DNA from 3 places in the Pseudovibrio sp. Ad13 genome. Region 1 is predicted to be linked to each of the others. Evidence: predicted binding sites of a transcription regulator. Region 1 holds the regulator's gene; each other region holds the start of a gene.
The links. Region 1 encodes PhoB, which activates phosphate uptake and scavenging genes when phosphate is short. Its sites were predicted from a motif close to TGTCATNNANCTGTCAT; they were not measured.

Region 1 (5,505 bases):
CATGATCGGTATGGTGGCCTTCATTGTAGACATCCCGGCAAGCCCGGTTGATCCCTCTACCGTGCTGCCAGTGCAGATCTTCATGTGGGCAGACTTCCCGGAACCTGCCTTCCAGCAGAAAACCTCTGCCGCGATCATGGTGCTGCTCGGCTTCCTGATCTCGATGAATGCAATCGCAATCGTCCTTCGTAAACGTTTTGAGCGCCGCTGGTGATTTGAAAGGCAAGATCATGGCATTGGAAATGACCACAGACACCGAGAGTGCAATGAATACAATGATGAGCGCCCCTCCAGCCATTTCAGCTGAAGGCGAAACACTCAAGATGCGTGGCCGCGATGTAAAAGTGTTTTACGGCAACAAACAGGCCCTTCATGGTGTCGATCTGGATGTCCGCAAAAATCAGGTGACCGCGCTGATCGGCCCGTCCGGTTGCGGAAAATCCACCTTCCTGCGCTGCCTGAACCGCATGAACGACACCATCGATATCTGCCGCGTGCAAGGCGACATTCTCCTGGACAACGACGATGTCTACGACCCGCGCATTGATGTGGTGGAACTGCGGGCACGTGTTGGCATGGTGTTCCAGAAGCCAAACCCGTTCCCGAAATCAATCTTTGAGAACGTGGCTTACGGCCCACGCATCCACGGTCTGGCACAAGGCAAGTCGGATCTGGAAGATATCGTCGCAAGTTCCCTGCAGCGTGCAGGTTTGTTTGAAGAAGTGAAAGACCGTCTGGACGAGCCGGGCACAGGCCTTTCCGGTGGTCAGCAGCAGCGTTTGTGCATCGCGCGCGCAATCGCTGTGTCTCCGGAAGTGATCCTGATGGATGAGCCGTGTTCTGCACTCGATCCGATTGCCACCGCGAAAGTGGAAGAGCTGATGGACGAACTACGCCAGAACTACACCATCGTTATCGTAACCCACTCCATGCAGCAGGCCGCACGTGTATCCCAGCGCACCGCGTTCTTCCATCTGGGCAATCTGGTGGAAGAGGGGCTGACCAACGACATCTTCACCAACCCAAAAGACCAGCGCACGCAGGATTACATCACAGGCCGTTTTGGTTAAGAATAAAAGAGCGGTACTCTAAGGAGATATCCGATGAAAGATCATATTGTCTCTTCCTTCAATGAAGAGCTGAAAGAACTGGCCGGACGTGTCGTTGAAATGGGCGGACTGGCAGAAACCCTTGTTCACGATGCTGTCACCGCACTGCTGAGACAGGACCGCGAACTGGCAACCCGCACCATCGCTGCCGACCAGCGCCTGGACAACATGCAGGCCGAGCTGGAAGAACTGTGCATCTCCGTGATCGCACGCCGCCAGCCAATGGCAAGCGACCTGCGCGACATCATCGCCGCCATGCGCATCTCCAACGATCTGGAGCGCGTTGGCGACATGGCCAAGAACATCGGCAAGCGAACACTGGCGATTGAATCTGAATTCAACAACAAGCAGCTCGCTGTGGGTGTTGAGCACATGTCTGATCTGGCACTTGAACAGCTCAAAGCCGTTCTGGATGCCTACACCTCTGGCGATCTTGAGGTTGTCCAGCGCGTACATGTTCGCGATGACGAAGTGGATGCGCTTTATACAAGCCTGTTCCGTCAGCTGCTCACCTACATGATGGAAGACCCGCGTTCCATCACCATGTGCGCGCACTTGTTGTTCTGCGCAAAGAATATTGAGCGCATCGGTGATCATGCAACCAATATTGCAGAAAACATCTACTACATGATCTCCGGAAGCCACCTTCCAACAGATCGTCCAAAGACGGACGAGCTGGCGCAGAGCACAACCGTGTAGAGTGTGTTCACTTATAACGAGCAGAACACACGCAATTGCTTTATAAGAGAAGGTGCAAAGAGAGCACTTTAATATGCCTAAGATACTGATTGTAGAAGACGAAGAACCGCTAAGCCTGCTGCTGCGCTATAACCTTGAAGCAGAGGGCTACACTGTTGACGTGTGCGCAAGAGGAGATGAGGCGGAAGTCCTGCTGCAGGAAAGCCAGCCGGACCTGCTGCTGCTGGATTGGATGCTTCCGGGCCTCTCTGGCATCGAGCTCTGCCGTCGTTTGCGGGCACGCTCAGAAACCGAGCGCATGCCGATTATCATGCTGACAGCGCGCGGTGAAGAATCCGAGCGCATCCGCGGTCTGGCAACCGGGGCCGACGATTACGTCGTCAAACCGTTCTCCGTTCCGGAACTTATGGCCCGTGTTCGCGCGATCTTCCGCCGTGCATTGCCAGAAGTTGTCTCCACAATGCTCAAGTCTGGTGACATCGAGCTCGACCGCGAAACCCACCGCGTGCGCAGAACAGGCCGCGAAATCCACCTCGGCCCCACAGAATACCGCCTGCTGGAGTTTCTCATGAGCGCACCTGGCCGCGTTTACTCCCGTGAACAGCTGCTGGATGGTGTCTGGGGGCATGATGTCTATGTCGATGAGCGCACCGTAGACGTCCACGTAGGCCGCCTGCGCAAAGCCATCAACAAAGGACGCATGAAAGACCCGATCCGCACCGTTCGCGGCGCCGGATACGCTTTCAACGACCAGTTCGCTGTTGGGTAATTGATCTCTGCTATATGCGCATTGTGAAACTGCATCTCCCTTCCAGAGGTGCAGACCAAAAACAATGCGGATAACAAATGATAATCAAGACGGTTGATCGAGCGACCGCTCATATCTACGACAATCTCTGTCAGGCCTATGAGGCAGAGTTCTCACCTCTCACACACAAACATCCAAACGCGGATGGTTTGTTTGCCAAAGACACGCTTCTTGAAGGCAACATCACCGGCTATCTGGCTTTAAATGATGATATTCCCGCCGGGTTAGCTGCAATCAGGCGGCAAGATCATCACGACTTTGAAGTCTGCGAGTTTTATGTGGTGCCAGTGTTCCGCAGACATAAACTGGGACAGCGCTTTGCGGCTGCGTTGTTTGATCAAATGCCCGGTAACTGGCAGATCAAGCAGATTGAAGGCGCTGATCAGGCCATTGCTTTTTGGCGTTCTGTTATCAGCACTTACACCTCAGGTCAGTTTTTGGAAGAAAATTATACGGACCCATACTGGGGCGCCGTCACCCGCCAAACCTTTAAAACACACTAGTTGTCAGGCCAGAGCGCCAAGCGCCAGATCAGAACGGCACCAAACACAGCAAAAAGCCGGGCTTTGGACCCGGCTCAATACGTTGCTTTTTCAGCTCAAATTAGCTTGCGCGGCGGTTGCGGCGGTCGCTGACGGGCTGATAGGCAATGCTGCGGTGATGCGCACAATAAGGTGTACCCGCATCAGACTGGCGCCCACAGAAATAGAAGTCATCAGAACTCGGATCACCAATCGGCCACTTACAGGTGCGCTCATTCAATGTCAGGATGGAGGCGCGTTCTGAAACCGGAATAAAGAGATCGGAGGTTGGGACTGGAGAAATTTCTGGTTGGATAGCTTCAATCGGTTCAACTTTAAGGGCGTTGGCACCGGCTATCGTTGGTTGAATTTGTCGGGGACTTGGGGAAGGCGCAACAGCTGCAATCGCTTCAGCCACTGTTGGTTTGGTTGAGGTGACGACCCTTGCCGCTGGGGCAGGTGCCTTTCTCGTTTTGGTTGCACCACCTCCCGATTTGGCGCGACCTGAAAGACCAAGGCGATGAACCTTACCAATCACCGCATTACGGGTCACATTGCCAAGTTCCCCCGCGATTTGACTGGCGCTTAACCCGTCTGCCCAAAGTTTGGTTAGTAACTCTACACGTTCTGCTGTCCAGCTCATTAAAGGGCCCCGTCTTCCTTCAGTGGCGCGCAAAACAGCATTCGCTCAGTTCGGACGCATCCGAAAGTGCCGCTTACCTGAGCGTGTGTGCTTGCAGCGTTCAGTAACTACGAGATGGTGTATAACTCTTATCACACAGTACTATATGGGCGTTGATACGAGCAATAACCTCAAAGAATTGAGGTGGGGAAGACTCTGGTTTTCCCCAGAATTGCCGTACTACTACTTACCTATAACAGCCTTCTTGTGGTGGGAGAAGATTATCAATCTAAAGAATAGGAGCTGTTTGTTAAACCAAGTTCCACCGCATTCTTTCCAACACAAAGTAAGAGCTGATAGCGTTACCCCGTTGATATTTAATACATATATTTACCACTGAAAAACAACTAGTAAAAAACACTAGTAAACTACAAATTGCATAACACAAGAACTAAGCGCACTCCTCTCTCATATGCCGTAGTACACGCTAGAGGTGTATTGAATAAACCTTAAGAACCGTGGAAAAAAACTGGTCATAGAGCATGGGATTTAATCTCTACTCTATCCTCTAAAAATGCCACAATGCATGCTTCTTCCGGTAGTAGCCTGTTTAAGCTGCACCAGAGGGAGAGACACAAGGCTGGCAGCCAATTCCTGAACGGGAGTAAGGTATTGCTGGCAATACGTGTTATTGACTGCCCTGAGGGAACGCGGTTTATATGTCGCTTCTCTTAGTTTCAAAACGCCACACGGCGTTTTTTTGTTTTTGTAGCAACCAGGACTTTTGAGCATATCGAGAAAGCTCAATCCATGAGGAGTAAGAAATGACGACTTCGTCGCTAATGCAGACTTATGCACGCTCAGACCTCGCGTTCGAGCGTGGGGAAGGTGTCTGGCTGATTGCGGCTGATGGTCGACGATACATGGATTGTGGCTCAGGCATTGCTGTATCCTCTTTGGGGCACGCGCATCCAAAACTGGTTGAAGCGCTCAAGTCTCAGGCAGAAAAGCTGTGGCACGTGTCCAACGTCTACACCATTCCTGAGGGCGAAAAACTTGCAAAGCTGCTGACTGACAACACCTTTGCCGATGTTGTGTTCTTCACCAACTCCGGGACCGAAGCAACAGAAGGGGCCATGAAGGCAGCCCGGCGCTACCACTATGCCAAAGGCAACCCGGAAAAAACTCGCATCATCACCTTTGAAAATGCGTTCCACGGCAGAACCATGACAGCGCTCGCCGCTGGCGGACAGCAAAAGTACCTCGAAGGCTTTGGTCCGGCCCCTGAAGGCTTTGATCAGGTGCCCGCTGGAGATCTGGAGGCGGTTAAAAAAGCTGTTGTGTCAGAAACAGCTGCCATCATGCTGGAGCCCATTCAGGGCGAAGGCGGTATCCGCACCATGGACCCGGCCTTCCTGAAAGGTCTGCGCCAGATCTGTGATGAGAATGACTTGTTGCTGATCTACGATGAGATCCAGACAGGCGTTGGCAGAACCGGCAAACTCTTTGCCCATGAATGGGCAGGCGTTGCACCGGATCTGATGGCGATTGCAAAAGGCATCGGTGGCGGCTTCCCAATGGGGGCGTTCCTCGCAACCAATGAAGCAGCCAGCGGCATGGTTCCTGGCGTTCACGGCACCACCTTCGGCGGCAACCCGCTGGCGATGGCAGTTGGGAATGCTGTTCTGGAAACGGTTCTGGAACCAGGTTTTCTGGAAGCTGTGCAGGAAAAAGGCTTGCAGTTGA
Region 2 (5,505 bases), on a different contig from region 1:
TCAGAATATAAATCTAAACCCGCCGCTATTCAGCAGCAGAGACAACAGGCGAAGCATCGCCTTTCGCCAGTTCCAGGGCAGCGATTTTTGCACCTTCGCTACCCAGAGAAGTTGAGGTCATCCCCTCCTCAAAACTGTCGTCAGCACCGTAGATCTCACGGGCTACTGCGGTCGAAAGCTCATCCGGTTTCCCATCAAAAACAATCTCACCATCACGCATGCCAATCACGCGGTCACAGTAATTACGGGCAGTATCAAGAGTATGGAGATTACAAATAACTGTCAGGCCATCTTCCGCGTTGATCGCCTTAAGAGCGTCCATCACCACCTGCGCGTTCATCGGATCCAGCGAGGCAATCGGCTCATCTGCCAAAAGCATTTTCGGGTCCTGCATAAGAGCACGAGCAATCGCAACACGCTGTTGCTGACCACCAGAAAGATTTTCCGCCCTTTTCAAAGCCGTTTCAGCAATGCCAAGTCTTTCAAGTTTCAGCAGAGCCTGAACCCGCTCTTCACGAGTGAACAGCTTAAGCATGCTTGAAACTGTTCCGTGTGCATTCAGGCGTCCCAACATAACGTTGGTTAAAACATCAAGGCGAGGAACCAGGTTGAACTGCTGAAAGATCATCGCGCAATCACGCTGCCAGCGGCGCTTATACGCCCCCTGCAAGGCAAGCACATCAACACCATCAACAAGGACACGCCCGTCGGTTGCCGGGGTAAGTCTGTTGATCATCCGCAGCAATGTGGATTTACCTGCACCAGAACGACCAATAATGCCGATCATCTGAGGCTTCTCAACAATGAAGCTCGCCCCTTTGACAGCAACATGCGCGCCAAATTCTTTTCTAACGCTTTCAAACTGGATCAAGAGCTCAACCCCGGTACCTGTTAAAATTTAACGTACTAGGCACACGCGATTGTTACAGCGAAATGACGCTCACTCACAAAGCAACCCCGTCAAAAAACCGTCACACCCCACCTCCCCCACATAGCTGACAAAACGAGCATTACATTACGTTTCTATGACAGAAGGAAAAGCCAACCGGCTTTCAAACCAAGGTGTCGAAACTCTGCTTTTCAGGGAATCAAAAACCGTCGATTGAACGCTAAGCACTCTAAACACTCAGTAGAGCTAAACACCTAACTTCTGAAAGCATCGACATTTAAAAAGCAAATGGGTGGTACTGTTAAGTACCGCCCATTCGAATATAAATTAGTGTTGTTTGCCAGCTGCTAGGTCTAAGGCCGCTATCCTGCGATTAGACCCTAGAAGTGAACTGACTTCGCAGCAGCAGGTTTCTGGAGTGGTGGGGCGAACTTGGTGAGGTCGATGCCTTCCACTGCTGCCTTGTACTCATCCATGTTTGGAGTTCTGCCGAGGATAGCGGAAAGAACAACAACCGGAGTGGACGCCAGCAGGGATTCACCCTTCTTCTCAGAGGAATCTTCTACCACACGGCCCTGGAACAAGCGGGTAGAGGTTGCCAGAACGGTATCCCCCTTAGCAGCCTTCTCCTGGTTACCCATGCAAAGGTTACAGCCAGGACGCTCCAGGTACATAATGTTTTCGTATTCGGTACGTGCTGTTGCTTTTGGCAGTGCATCATCGAATTCGAAACCGGAGTACTTCTGCAAAATTTCCCAGTCGCCTTCTGCCTTCAGCTCATCAATAATGTTGTAGGTTGGCGCTGCAACAACAAGCGGAGCATTGAACTCGACCTTACCGCCGTCTTTCTCAAGGTTCTTGAGCATCTGAGCAACAATCTTCATGTCGCCTTTGTGCACCATGCAAGAGCCAACAAAGCCCAGATCAACCTTCTTGTCACCACCATAGTAGGAAACAGGACGGATGGTGTCGTGGGTGTAACGCTTGGAAACGTCATCATTGTTTACGTCAGGGTCAGCGATCATTGGCTCATCGATCTGGTCCAGATCGACAACAACCTCAGCAAAGTATTTCGCGTTGTCATCAGGTGTCAGCGCAGCTTTCTCGCCAGACTTGATTTCTGCAATGCGTTTGTCTGCTTTATCGATCAGGCCTTGAAGAACTTTGGCATCATTTTCCATGCCTTTGTCGATCATAATCTGAATGCGGCTCTTCGCAATCTCAAGTGATTGAACCAGAGTGTCATCCTGAGAGATACAGATGGAAGCTTTTGCCTTCATCTCAGCAGTCCAGTCAGTGAACGTGAACGCCTGGTCAGCAAGCAAAGTTCCGATGTGAACCTCAATAATGCGGCCCTGGAACACGTTATCGCCAAACTGCTTCAGCATCTGAGACTGTGTTGCATGCACCACATCGCGGAAATCCATGTAGTTTTTCATGGTGCCTTTGAAAGTCACCTTCACAGATTCAGGGATCGGCATGGTGGCTTCACCAGTTGCCAGTGCCAGCGCCACGGTGCCAGAATCTGCACCAAACGCAACGCCCTTAGACATACGGGTGTGGCTGTCGCCACCGATAATGATCGCCCAGTCGTCAATGGTGATGTCGTTCAGCACCTTATGGATCACGTCTGTCATGGCGTGGTAGACGCCTTTTGGATCGCGCGCGGTGATCAGGCCAAACTTGTTCATGAACTTCATGAGTTTTGGAATGTTAGCCTGCGCTTTCAAATCCCAAACAGATGCAGTGTGACAACCGGACTGGTAAGCACCATCAACAGTTGGAGAAATGACGGTTGCCGCCATGGACTCCAGTTCCTGTGAGGTCATCAGACCAGTGGTGTCCTGAGAACCAACGATATTCACTTTCACACGAACGTCAGAACCAGCATGCAGAGTTGCACCCGGAGTGGCGCCAACAGCATTGCGGTTGAAGATCTTCTCAACAGCAGTCAGGCCCTGACCTTCATGAGAGATCTCTTTGGCCGGAGCAAAAGCGGACTTCAGTTCAATGCCAAGTGTTTCAGATGCAAAAGTCTGCAGCTTTTTACCAAACACAACAGCATAGGAGCCGCCAGCTTTCATAAACTCAACTTTTTGAGGTGTGAACGCGGAAGAAACATCAACCAGCTCTTTATCACCGTCATAAAGCTTCTTGGTTTTAGTGTTGATGGTGAGCACCTTACCAGTCTCAACTGAGTAGGTCTGCTCAAGAACAGGATCACCATTTCCATCCAGAACGGTGTTGCCATCAGCATCTTGTTTTTTGACCCAATTTTTCAGATCAAGCCCGATACCACCGGTCACGCCAACAGTGGTCAGGAAGATTGGAGAAATGCCGTTGGTGCCAGCAACAATCGGCGCAATGTTCACGAAAGGAACATATGGGCTTGCCTGTTTACCAGCCCAAAGCGCAACGTTGTTTACGCCAGACATACGGGAGGAGCCAACGCCCATGGTGCCTTTTTCAGCAATCAGCATCACGCGCGCATCAGGATTTGCTTTCTGCAGTTCCTGAATTTCCGCCTGTGCTTCAGGTGAGATCATGCACTTGCCGTGTAGTTCACGGTCAGAACGGGAGTGTGCCTGATTGCCAGGAGAAAGAAGGTCGGTTGAGATATCGCCTTCACCTGCGATGAAGGTCACGACTTTGATTTCTTCGTCTACATCAGGAAGTTTCGTGAAGAACTCAGCCTTTGCATAGCTTTCCAAAATGTCTTTTGCAATCACATTACCTGCTGCAAAAGCTGCCTTCAAACGCTCGGTATCTGCCTCATACAAGAACACCTGGGTTTTAAGGACATCGGCAGCCTGTTGCGCAACAGTCGCGTCATCGCTAAGCGCCAGGTCAAGAAGAACCTCAACAGAAGGGCCACCCTTCATGTGAGACAGCAGTTCAAAAGCAAAGGACTGAGAAATTTCCTCAACAACAGAGTCGCCAAGAATGATCTCTTTCAAAAACTTCGCCTTTTCGCCAGCTGCGCTGGTTGTGCCTGGCAAGGTGTTGTAGATAAAGAATTTAAGGGAACCGTCTCTGTGTTCGTTACTGAGATCTTTAATCTGCGAAATGATCTCATTCACAAGTGCGCCATCTTCAATCGGCTTGGGGTTCAAACCCTCGGCTTTTCGAGTGTCAATCTCATTCAAGTAGTCAGTGTACAAGCTCATGATTATTCCGACGCATTTGTGTTAGACGATTTATGTTTGGTGTATCCTGAACTCTATGTCAAAACCATCTCTGGCAAACCGGTCCAAGTTTGTTGTATGCGGTCGTATACCAAATGACATTGGCATGCAAGATGTTTCCAGCAGTTGCAGAGCTCCAACCCCACCCGCATCACTAACAAGCTTATCTATCCACGCAGCCCCAGAACAATAAATTCTGCGAGAGGCTCATTCATTACCTCTACATTCATTTATCTTGGAACGAGCAAAGACGCCCGAGATGTCATCAGGTTGATTTAGTCGCTTGGAAGAAGAGATGTCCAATCACCAGAACATCGCAAGACCTAGGAGCGCAAAATGCACGCAAAATTTCCCATAGTCTTTAAATAAGGAACAGACCCAATACTGTGATCATCCAACCAAAAACAGAAGTCGAAGGGAACCAGCAAAAGTTCCTATTAAAAAAAAGGAAGATGGCGGACACGGAGAGAGTCCGTTAAAAAATCGAGTTTTCAGGTGAAATATTTTTCGCTCATATATATTTCAGCGCGATAACTCAATTTACTTCAATTTCACAATGCTCAAAATACACAATTGTTATGTAATTTGTTATGTAGCTCATTTCTAGATCTTCCTGTGAAAATGAAAGATGCTTGATTATAAAAAATAGCGCCCGCAATCGATGATTGCGGGCGCCTTGAACTGCTCAGTACAGATTAGATGAACAGGAAGTCGTCCTGTTGCAGTTCGGCAGTCATGACACCTTGTAAAGTGATAGAGGTATCTTCGTCGATCGTGAACACTGTATTTGAACCACTATCCTCAGCTGCTGCCATGACAGCGGTGAAGTCGGCGAACAGTGCAGTTTCAAGCTGAATGACATCTGCAGCATCGAAGTCAGCAAGGACATCATGACCGGTATCACCAGCAGTAAACACAAATATGTCACTGCCTTCACCGCCATTCAGCTGATCATCACCAGCACCACCTGTGATCACATCATTACCACCATTTCCTTTGATAACATCAGTACCATCACCGCCCAAAAGAACTTCAGCAGCATTGCTACCAATAATTTTGAGTGATGTTGTCTCAAAGGTTTCAATCACTGGCGGTGTATCTGTTGGCTCATAAACAGTGCCGTCTGGACCAACATAATTGCCATCATCATCAAGCGTGAAGACATAAACAGAGCCAGAATTACTCCCCTTGTCATCATCAGTATAAGCAGCAACTGTAATGACACCATCTTCATTGATTGAGACAGATCTTCCAAAGCTATCGCCACTCTCTCCATCAAAAGCTGTCAGTATGATTTCCCGATAACCACCAGATCCATCAGGGATATAGACTTTAGCAGCCGCTGATGCTCCTGTGACAATGACACCAGTCTCGTTTATTGCAACTGATGTACCTGTACCAGGCCCAGAGACCAACTTGGAAACCGCATAA
Region 3 (5,505 bases), 110 kb from region 1:
TAGAAAGGCAGGGGCCAAGTCATATGGATATGAAGCAGGGACAAACCCTGTAAACCGTGGGGCGAGGTCGCCACACGAACTGTGTAAGACGCTACTTAGGCATTTGCGAGCGGACGACTTCCCGAAGGGCGTCAACCGGCTCAAGAGCCTTGCCACGTTTAATGTGCCAGAAGGTCCAGCCATTACAGGCTTGCTGACCCTGAACGAGCGCACCCACCTTATGGATGGATCCTGAATGCTCGCCGCAGATCAAGGAACCATCGGCGCGAACCGTAGCCTTGAAGCGTCCACGGGCATCGGTCAGTTCCGCGCCCGGTGTCAATAATCCTGTCTCCAACAAATTGCCAAACGGAACCCGTGGAAGGGAGCGTTTGCCTTGTGTCATCGCCAGAAAATCATCGTTGGCAGGTGTAACCCGGTCAATCCGTTCGGAAGCGGCTTTAATGTAAGAGTCTTCACGCTCACATCCCACAAAGTGGCGGCCAAGCTTCTTGGCAACAGCACCAGTGGTGCCTGTGCCAAAGAATGGATCAAGGACCACATCGCCCTGGTTTGAAGTGGAGAGCAGCACGCGGTAAAGCAGGCTCTCCGGCTTCTGAGTTGGATGCACTTTGTCGCCGTTGTCGTCCTTCAGGCGTTCATGACCAGTGCAGATAGGTAGCACCCAGTCAGACCGCATCTGAAGATCGTCGTTAAACGTCTTCATCGCATCGTAGTTAAAGGTCGGCTTGCTCTCTTGTGAAGGGCAGGCCCAGATGAGCGTCTCATGAGCATTAGTAAAACGTTTGCCACGGAAGTTCGGCATCGGGTTTGTTTTCAGCCAAACCACATCATTGTTGATCCAGAACCCAAGGTCCTGCATCACCGCACCAACGCGGAAAATGTTGTGATAAGAGCCAATAACCCAGATGGACCCGTTTGGCTTTAACACGCGGCGAACCGCTTGCAGCCAAGCACGAGTGAACTCATCATAAGCTTTAAAGCTGGAGAACTGATCCCAGTGATCATCGCAGGCATCTACCTTCGAATGATCAGGCCTGTGCAGATCTCCGCCCAGCTGTAGGTTATAAGGGGGATCGGCGAAAACCACATCCACGCTGTTGTCAGGAAGCTTGTTCAAAGCCTCAACACAGTCGCCCTTAATAATTGTATCAAGCCAGTCTGGCTTGGTGGAAATGTGGGGTGCCATCAAGGACACCCCTTCTTTACGCTGTACTCTCATTGCGACGCAACACCTCACGCAATTCATGAGTGCTATGGTTACCCACTATGGTAAACCAGAGGTTAATAGTGGATATCTTTTATTCTTTTAGAATCAACGCTTTATTTACAGATTCGAATATTCGTCTCGAAGTTAACTCCCATTAATATTCGACCGCGGATTCCCTTGGGGTAGAGGTTTATGAGGAGTTAAAATGGCGAAAATAGAGACCCTAAATATTTTTTTGAGAGTCAAGCTTTTTTGCTGGCTAAAAAGAACAAGGTAAACGCACTGCGGGGACAGCGGGTAAATCGGTTAACGAGTATGGCAAGGCTTACGCTGCGGACAGCGCAAAAAAAAGCGCGCCATGTAAGGCGCGCTTCCAAATTGCAAATCAGTGCAGGAGAGGGGCTTACTCAATCCCCATGCAGTTGGCGTAGAACGTGACGGTCGCTGGCCAGTCAGAAAACACACCGCTCACTTTCACATCCTGTGCCAGCACATCCAGCAGCTCATAAACGCTGCCTTCGCTGGTGATTGCATCATTGATGCTGCGATAATACCAGCCGCCTTTGTTGTGAGAGAGCAGGCCGGAGCGCTCCAGCGTCCAGGTAAAGATCTTGATGCCAGCCTCATTCGCAGCCTTTGCATAAGCCGATGGCACGATCTTCCCGTCATCCAGAGTGACAAGCATCCAAAGAGGAGGGGAGATATAGTTCACGCCCATCTTTTTCAGCTCAGCCATGGACGGCTTGAAGCTGGTTGGATCAGATGCGTCAAAGCCCTGCATACGGAACCGACCATCAAGGAACACGGCCTGCTTTCCAAACTCAGGCTCATTCTTGATCCAGTACAGCACATCATCCAAAAAGAAGGACTGCGGATAAACGTCAGATGCCGGAACACCTGCTGTTTTATACTCTTCAATTAGCTTCTGAGCGAAATCTTCCTGAGTGAACCCGTCAAACGGCATTTTTACGCTCGGGCGCTTCAACTCCGGCGTAAACTTAACGCCCTGTTCTTTGAAGAGCTCAATGGACTGAGCATGGGTCATCAAAGTGCCACCAGCACCAGCTGCCGCATAAAGGTCCGTGCGCCAGTCAGCTGTGCCTTTCAGGAAGTCCTCAACCGTTGTTGCAGCTGGATTTGAGGCGTCCATTTTGCCAGTGAGACCTTGGAACTCCGCCAATGTGATCTCAGAGGTTCTGCATTCTGCAGCTGCTTTCTCGCCATTGGCAGCAGCAGTAAACGGAGCAACACACGTGCTGGCCAGATCAGTCGCGAGGATATTTGTTGTTGTCGCCAGATCATTTTGAGAATGACGGCAGACCAGCTCCTTATCTTTGGTGAAGGTAACATCGCATTCCTGCACCCCCGCACCCATCACAGCCGCGGCTTGATAAGACTCTAACGTATGCTCAGGAAACTGCAGGGGAGCCCCACGGTGCCCGATCGTGAAACTGGAAGCCTTTGCAGGATTGCCGATGCAGGCGCGCAACTTATCCTTCAACGGGCTCTCTTGCATCTGCTCAACGAGAAAAGCAGGCCGTGGCCCCAACTGGGCAGCTTGTGCGCTCACAGTAAGGCAGGTGCCAGCCACCAAACCAAGCGCAGCAGTACGAACAAAGTGCATAAAAAGATCCCTCCCGATCATCTGAAGCGTAGTCCTGCAAAGTGCCTCTAGAACTCGCCCATGCAATTTTCGGGATAGTTTTACAGAATAAACTGAAGGAGATAAGGGTAAATATGTAGCTATGAATCTCAATTCTGTGTGCAGAGATGAAACTGACGCTGCGTGAAAATATCCTCACTCACTAAAAAATAAACCATATTTGTCCGCAGTTTGTCTTGACCCTGTCGTAAACATCCCTCAGATATATAGTGACACGAAAGAGGAGAAACCGAACGTGTCGACTATATCCGATAGCGACGTTGTGATGGAAAGCCGTTCCATCCGTACGCCTGAGACAATTCCCCCACAATCCTTTAAAGATGCCAGTGAAGCTGTTGCGCACCTGATCTATCTGTTTGATCGGGCGACTGACTTTCTACGTGAGAATTTTAAAGAGGCTGCACAGGGCAGCATGTCGGAAACCAGGGTCAGAGCATTTTACCCGGAACTGCGATTTGAAGTTTCCAGCCACATCCGCGTTGATACGCGCCTGTCCTATGGCTTTGTGGCAAGGCCTGGCAAATACAAAACCACAGTCACCCGGCCAGATCTTTTTAAGAACTACCTGGAACATCAGATTGATCTCCTGATCAAAAACCACGGTCTTGAAGTGGTGATCGCTGAAAGTGATCAGCCGATCCCGCTGCACTTTGCCTTTTATGATGGCGCACACGTGGAAGGCGCTTTGCCATCCAGCGAAGAGCGCCCGTTGCGTGATGTGTTTGATGTGCCGGATCTTGCCGTCATGGATGATGCCATCTCCAATGGCACCTACCGTTCAAAAGATGGCTTTGAGCCGCTTGCGCCGTTTACGGCTCCGCGCGTGGATTATTCTCTGCATCGCTTGCAGCACTACACCGCAACCGCGCCGCGCTATTTCCAGAACTTCGTGCTCTTCACAAACTATCAGTTCTACATTGATGGCTTTGCGCAGATGGCAAAAGAGCTGATCAATGATCCGGAGAGCGGATATGTGGCCTTTGTCGAGCCGGGCAATCTCATCACCTACGCAGGTGATAAAGAGCCGCGCGAAGGTGTGGCCCCGCCGCGCCTGCCACAAATGCCAGCCTATCACCTGCTGCGGGAGGACAACTCCGGCATCACCATGGTGAACATCGGTGTTGGCCCGTCCAATGCAAAAACCATCACCGACCACATTGCAGTGCTTCGCCCACATGCCTGGTTGATGCTCGGCCACTGCGCTGGGCTCAGAAGCAGCCAGCAGCTTGGCGATTATGTACTGGCTCATGGTTACGTACGTGAAGACAAGGTGCTGGATGCTGATCTGCCAACATGGGTTCCAATCCCGCCTCTGGCAGAAGTACAGGTCGCGCTGGAAGATGCCGTTGAAAAGACCACTGGTTACAGCGGCTATGATCTGAAGCGGGTCATGCGCACAGGAACCGTAGCCTCCATCGATAACCGCAACTGGGAACTGCGCGACCACCGCGAGCCGGTGCAGCGTTTCTCCCAGTCCCGTGCGATCGCGCTGGATATGGAATCCGCAACCATCGCTGCCAACGGTTTCCGCTTCCGCGTTCCCTATGGAACCTTGCTCTGCGTATCAGACAAGCCGCTGCATGGTGAGCTGAAGCTGCCCGGCATGGCGACAGACTTCTACCGGACACAAGTGAACCAGCATTTGGAAATTGGTGTGAAGACCATGGAGGTCTTGAGGGAAATGCCGTTGGAACGGCTCCACTCTCGCAAACTCCGCAGCTTCATGGAAACAGCATTCCAATAAGCACCAATCAGCATTTGTAGAAACAAGAAAAGCCGGGCTCAGACCCGGCTTTTTGCTGCGCACTTAGATCACGCCGCCAGCCTTCAGTGCTTTCATCATCACTGTTGGCAGGGCTTCTCCCTCAAGCTCATCTGGTGCTGACCACCAATACCCGTCAGGTTCATCATAATGCGCCGGTGCCTGTGCCTGCCAGACGCTCATTTCTAGATGGAAGTGCGTGAAGGTGTGCTTCACGTCCTTCGGCGTACGCACCCAATCCGCAGTGATTGGAGCATGTGAGAGGTCTTCCATCGCTGCATCATCCGCCCAATGCGTGGTGATGGGCTCACTCATGCCAGCAAGCAGTCCTTTATCTTCGCGTTTGCGCAAAAGAATGCGGCCACGTGCATCGCTGAGCAGAAAGGCCATACCGCGTCGTGTCGGTTTCACCTTCTTGGGGGCTTTGCGTGGCAGCGTGTCAGCAATGCCTTGCTTGCGACCCTCACAAACATCCATCCATGGACAGATGCCACAGGCCGGAGACTTCGGTGTACAGATTGTGGCGCCAAGGTCCATGATGGCCTGCGCAAAATCGCCGGGGCGATCATGCGGCGTCACTTCAGCCATCAAGGGCTTCACTTCAGCTTTTAGAGCAGGGAGCTCTGTCAGCAATGCATGGCGGCGGGACAGAACCCTCTCCACATTGCTATCAACCACAGCAGCATGGCGCCCAAAGGCTATCGTGGAGATTGCAGCAGCCGTGTAAGGACCAATGCCCGGGAGCTTCAAAAGCCGCTCTTCATCCTCAGGAAAACGCCCATTGTGATGCAATTGGACAAATTTTGCACACTTATACAGATTTCTTGCACGGGAATAATAACCAAGCCCAGCCCACGCTTTTAGGATGTC

Region 2: a site for PhoB is predicted at 1,015-1,031, ahead of phnC (phosphonate ABC transporter ATP-binding protein). Genes of this name have one in related genera too.
Region 3: a site for PhoB is predicted at 3,046-3,062, ahead of PsAD13_RS08400 (glycerophosphodiester phosphodiesterase family protein). Genes of this name have one in related genera too.

What each region holds. Positions count from the first base shown of each region.
Region 1 covers NZ_LMCC01000005.1:459,175-464,679, forward strand. The annotation lists gene pstA (phosphate ABC transporter permease PstA) at 1-214, shown strand, start outside; gene pstB (phosphate ABC transporter ATP-binding protein PstB) at 267-1,070, shown strand; gene phoU (phosphate signaling complex protein PhoU) at 1,104-1,808, shown strand; gene phoB (phosphate regulon transcriptional regulator PhoB) at 1,882-2,577, shown strand; gene PsAD13_RS08915 (GNAT family N-acetyltransferase) at 2,655-3,119, shown strand; gene PsAD13_RS08920 (GcrA family cell cycle regulator) at 3,220-3,780, opposite strand; gene PsAD13_RS08925 (aspartate aminotransferase family protein) at 4,584-5,505, shown strand, end outside.
Region 2 covers NZ_LMCC01000015.1:366,372-371,876, forward strand. The annotation lists gene phnC (phosphonate ABC transporter ATP-binding protein) at 26-871, opposite strand; gene PsAD13_RS18935 (bifunctional aconitate hydratase 2/2-methylisocitrate dehydratase) at 1,270-4,056, opposite strand; gene PsAD13_RS18940 (VCBS domain-containing protein) at 4,770-5,505, opposite strand, start outside.
Region 3 covers NZ_LMCC01000005.1:347,464-352,968, forward strand. The annotation lists gene PsAD13_RS08395 (site-specific DNA-methyltransferase) at 92-1,189, opposite strand; gene PsAD13_RS08400 (glycerophosphodiester phosphodiesterase family protein) at 1,614-2,834, opposite strand; gene PsAD13_RS08405 (AMP nucleosidase) at 3,139-4,617, shown strand; gene mutY (A/G-specific adenine glycosylase) at 4,681-5,505, opposite strand, start outside.